2 regions of the Metabacillus sp. B2-18 genome follow, and region 1 is predicted to be linked to the other one. Evidence: riboswitches for the same ligand, from Rfam matches in the RefSeq annotation. Region 1 holds a riboswitch; the other holds the start of a gene.

What was found. A riboswitch is a leader RNA that binds a small molecule or an ion and turns the genes downstream of it on or off. The one in region 1 is predicted to bind lysine.
Region 2: linked by a shared signal. The riboswitch ahead of LPC09_RS20855 (Na+/H+ antiporter NhaC family protein) and the one ahead of LPC09_RS18590 (aspartate kinase) in region 1 are both predicted to bind lysine.

Annotation. Positions count from the first base shown of each region.
Region 1 is NZ_CP088245.1:3,655,357-3,657,774, forward strand. Features, by position in the region: gene LPC09_RS18590 (aspartate kinase) at 1-1,101, opposite strand, end outside; lysine riboswitch at 1,241-1,421, opposite strand; gene uvrC (excinuclease ABC subunit UvrC) at 1,514-2,418, opposite strand, start outside.
Region 2 is NZ_CP088245.1:4,096,968-4,099,385, reverse strand. Features, by position in the region: gene LPC09_RS20865 (YunC family protein) at 1-158, shown strand, start outside; gene yunB (sporulation protein YunB) at 273-1,007, shown strand; lysine riboswitch at 1,079-1,257, shown strand; gene LPC09_RS20855 (Na+/H+ antiporter NhaC family protein) at 1,407-2,418, shown strand, end outside.

The DNA.
Region 1 (2,418 bases):
ACCTTGTTTTGCTAATACATCAAACATCTCTGCAGCTACACCAGGGTTTGAAACCATTCCTGAACCTACAATAGAGACTTTTGCTAATTCAGATTCAGATTCAACTCGTTCATAACCTAACTCTTCTTTATACTGCTCCAATACACGAATAGTATCTTCAAGATCACCTGTTTTTACTGAAAAAGAAATAGAAGCTTTGTTATCAGTTGTTGTATTCTGAATTATGATGTCCACATTTAGCCCATTTTTCGCTAATGTTGAAAAAATAGTTGATAATGTTGTTAATTCATTAGGTAATCCTAACACTGATACTCTTGTTACTTGATCTTCAAATGCAATTCCTCTAACAATTAAGTTTTGTTCCATTTCCGCTTCCTCCTCAATAATTGTGCCCCGCTCATTTTCCATACTAGAACGAACTTCTAATGGGATGTTATAATTTTTCGCAAACTCTACTGCTCTAGGATGTAAAACACCAGCTCCTAAATTTGCTAATTCTAACATTTCATCGTATGATATCGATTCTAGTTTTCTTGCTTCCTTTACAAATCGAGGATCCGTTGTATAGACTCCAGTTACATCAGTGTATATGTCACACTTGTCTGCTTTCAGTGCTGCCGCTATGGCCACTGCTGTCGTATCAGATCCACCTCTACCTAATGTAGTAATCTGACCTTCTACCGCTACCCCTTGGAACCCGGCAACAACGACAACTTTTCCTTTCTCTAGCTCTTTATTCATTTTTTGTGGATTGATATTAGTAATTCTTGCATTTCCATGCGTTGACTCTGTTTCAATTCCTGCCTGCCAGCCAGTAAATGAAATGGCATCATACCCTTTTTCTATTAGCGCCATTGATAAAAGGGAAATAGTTATTTGCTCACCAGTTGTAAGAAGCATATCCATTTCACGCTTGCTCGGCTTAGAAGTTAGTTGACTCGCTAAATCAACAAGTTGATCAGTCGATTTCCCCATTGCAGAAACAACTACAACCACATCGTTACCTGCCTCTTTCTCTTGTATCACACGATTCGCAACATTTTGAATTCTCTCTACTGAACCCACAGACGTCCCGCCGAATTTTTGAACAATAATACCCAATGATATCTCACCTTCCATTTTGTTTATCAATGATCGATCATTTGTTAGTAGATAAGAAATCACATTGCAGAACAACAAAAAAGCAATGGGCGCATAAGATCCCATTGCTAATTAAACGAAAAGTATTTATTCGCTTATACAATGAGATAGCTCTCCAAGAACATAGTGTTTCTTGACAATTTTACATCTCTTAAATGTAAAACCAGCGATAAAAGTAATGGAGCTTTTATCACTTCGGCAATCATTCCTTTCACTGGTTGTCATTGGAATCCACTTTCCTCAAACCAGTTACTCATAATGACCGCACCTCTACCATCATTTACAAACTAACGATCAATATCAAATTAATAAAATCTTATCAAACATTTTAATAAAGCGCAAGAGATTGTTTGTAAGGAAATATAATGAAATATCAGTTCCCATTTTCCTCTTTTAAATAATCTGTTATTTGCTTTGCTATATTTTCCGGCATACCAGCTTCTTTAAAATCATCGAGACTTGCTTCTTTCATTTTTTTAACAGATCCAAAATGTTTTAAGAGCATCTTTTTTCTTTGTTCTCCAACACCTGGAATATCATCCAAAATAGATTGAAAGGCATTCTTTCCTCTAAGTTGACGATGAAAGGTGATCGCAAAACGGTGAACTTCATCCTGAATTCTTTGAAGCAGGTAAAATTCCTGACTGTTTCTTTCTAGCTGTATAAATTCAGGTGGTGAACCTATAATGAGCTCAGAAGTTCGGTGTTTATCATCTTTTACTAATCCCGCTACAGGAATAGATAATCCTAACTCATTCTCTAGCACATCCTGAGCAGCTGCCAAATGCCCTTTTCCACCATCAATAATAATCAGGTCAGGTAATGCTAATTGTTCTTTTAAAACTCTTGTATAACGTCTTCTGACAACTTCCCTCATAGACTCATAATCATCAGGACCTTTTACACTTTTTATTTTATACTTGCGATAATATTTTTTTGCCGGCTTTCCATCCTCAAACACAACCATTGCAGATACAGGGTCAGTTCCTTGTATGTTTGAATTATCAAATGCTTCAATTCGGTGGGGAGTATGGATTCCTAATTTATCACCTAAATTTTCAACAGCCTTAATTGTTCTATCTTCATCTCTTTCAATTAAAGAAAATTTCTCTTGAAGAGCAATCTTTGCATTTTTGTGAGCTAATAATATAAGGTCCTTCTTTTTACCACGCTTAGGCTGAAGTGTTGTTACGTCTAACAACTTTTCAACTAATTCGAATTCGATACTATCCGGAAGAAGGATTTCCTTTGGGATAAAGTGACTCGTTTTAGAATAAA
Region 2 (2,418 bases), 440 kb from region 1:
AGCTTAAAGACCGAGGAATTATTGCTGGTCGTGCTGTTGGTGTCCGTACAATTGATCAATTACTCGAAGCGCCACTGGAATCTGTCACATATGAAGCAGAAAAACTGGGAATCACTGTGGGAACAACAGGAAAAGATGCTTTACTAAAAATGGCTTAAGTAAGAAGCAAGCCTGTATTGTCCTAAAACAATAAAAAGTTTAGAATGAATAAAAAAGTAAGCGTACATCCCTCCTGTCATGCATAAACATAGCTTGTAAAGGAGGGATTTGTTTTGGCTAAGTTTCGCGGTCGACGCCCGCGCAAAGGGCCTTTACCTTTTCGATATGTACTATTGTTAACACTTGTTATATTTACGTTTCTGACAGCCAGTAGTTTTTGGTATGTAGATAGCAAAGTAGAGCCAGCTATTATGGATATCGCAAAGCTAGAAGCTTCTTCCATTGCAACAACGATTATTCATGAAGCTGTAAAGGAAGAAACAGAGAAAGATCAAGAAAACCTTGTTATAATAGATAAGGATAACAACGGCAATACAAACACAATCCGATTTAATTCAGCAGTTGTTCGAGCAGAATTAGATCGAATTACTGATAACATCACAAGGAAATTAACCGAAATTGAAAAAGGAAATTTTCATACAACAGACAATCAGGAAATGGAATTAGATGATGGAATTGTTTATTCGATTCCGCTGGGGCAAATAACGGATAATGCAATTTTAAGTACTATAGGTCCAGATATTCCAGTTCGTTTTTACTTAATAGGTGATGTACATACCGATATAAAAAGAACATTAAAGGAATATGGAATTAACAGTGCTGTTCATGAAATATCTGTTATTGTGGAAGTAACTGTCCAGGTTGTTATCCCCTTCTCAACAAAGCCTGTTACGATTACTAATACAATTCCTATTGTTGACATTGCAGCTCACGGTGATGTACCGCAGTATTATAATAATGGAAGCGGAGAAAATGCACCTGCCATTGAATTACCAGCAATTCCATAGTTGTCATATGACTACTATTTTGCTAAACTATTGAAAGTTAATTAAATATTGACCTACATCACCTTATCTCATGATGAGGTAGAGGCGCAGAAACCAAGAGTACAATATGTGAGAATGACAACGATGAACGTATTGAAAAGGGGTTTTTGCCGAAGTGAATGTTAGCTAGTCAGGCTGCATTTGCTGGTATTACGTTGAATAAAGGTAATACTGTCATTATAGAAAACTATAATGGAGGGCTACTGATCGAGATGGAGGATAACATAACATTATTCAAATAAGAGTAATGATAGTTATTTTCTATCGTTACTCTTTTTCTATGCACTTTTTTAGGGTGCATTGTTCCTTACAATCAGTATAAGCCCTTCCAATAATAAAAACAGGGAGGCATTTTACATCATGTCAGGCACTATTTTTTCAATTATTCCCCCGATAATCGCCATCTTAATGGTTATCTTAACAAGGAGAGTTTTGTTATCTCTAGGCGTGGGGATTGTATCAGCAGCGTTATTACTAAAGGATTTTTCAATCGCAGATTCCGGGATGGTCATAATAAATGCTGTTAAAGGTATTTTCATTTCTGAAGGTGAATTAAACACTTGGAATGTTTATATCATATTATTCTTGTTAATCTTAGGAATTGTTACAGCACTTATTTCTATCTCAGGCGGGAGTCGTGCTTTTGGTGAGTGGGCAGAAAAGCGTGTAAAAACTCGAACAGGAGCTCAATTTACAGCAGCAATATTAGGAATACTCATTTTCATTGATGATTATTTTAATGCACTTGCCGTTGGACAAGTTAGTCGTCCGATTACTGATCGTCAAAAGGTTTCACGGGCTAAACTTGCTTATATTATTGATTCAACATCAGCACCAGTTTGTGTTGTTTCACCAATTTCAAGCTGGGGAGCATATATCATTGCAATGATTGCGACAATTTTAACTACTCATGGTGTTACTGAGTTTACACCGCTTGGCGCATTTATGACAATGATTCCGATGAACTACTATGTTTTTGCTGCATTGGTTCTTGTGTTTGCAGTAGCTTATTTCAATATTAATATTGGCAGCATGAAAGTTCATGAAGATCGTGCGATTCAAACTGGACAAGTAGTTGATCCTTCCAAAGAAGCATTGGGTGAAATTAAAGAAGATTTACCAACAAGTGATAAAGGCACGATTGGTAACCTTGTTTGGCCTATTCTTTCTTTAATTATTGGTACAGTGGCATCGATGCTTTATACGGGTTATTCAGCAATTGAAGACAAATCAGCTGTAGATATTTTTGCAATCTTTGAAAATACAGATGTTTCAGCATCGCTATTATATGGCGGACTATTTGGACTAGCAATCACCATCATATTATTTTTTAGTAGAGGAATTAATGGACGTTATTTGCCCCTTGCAATCA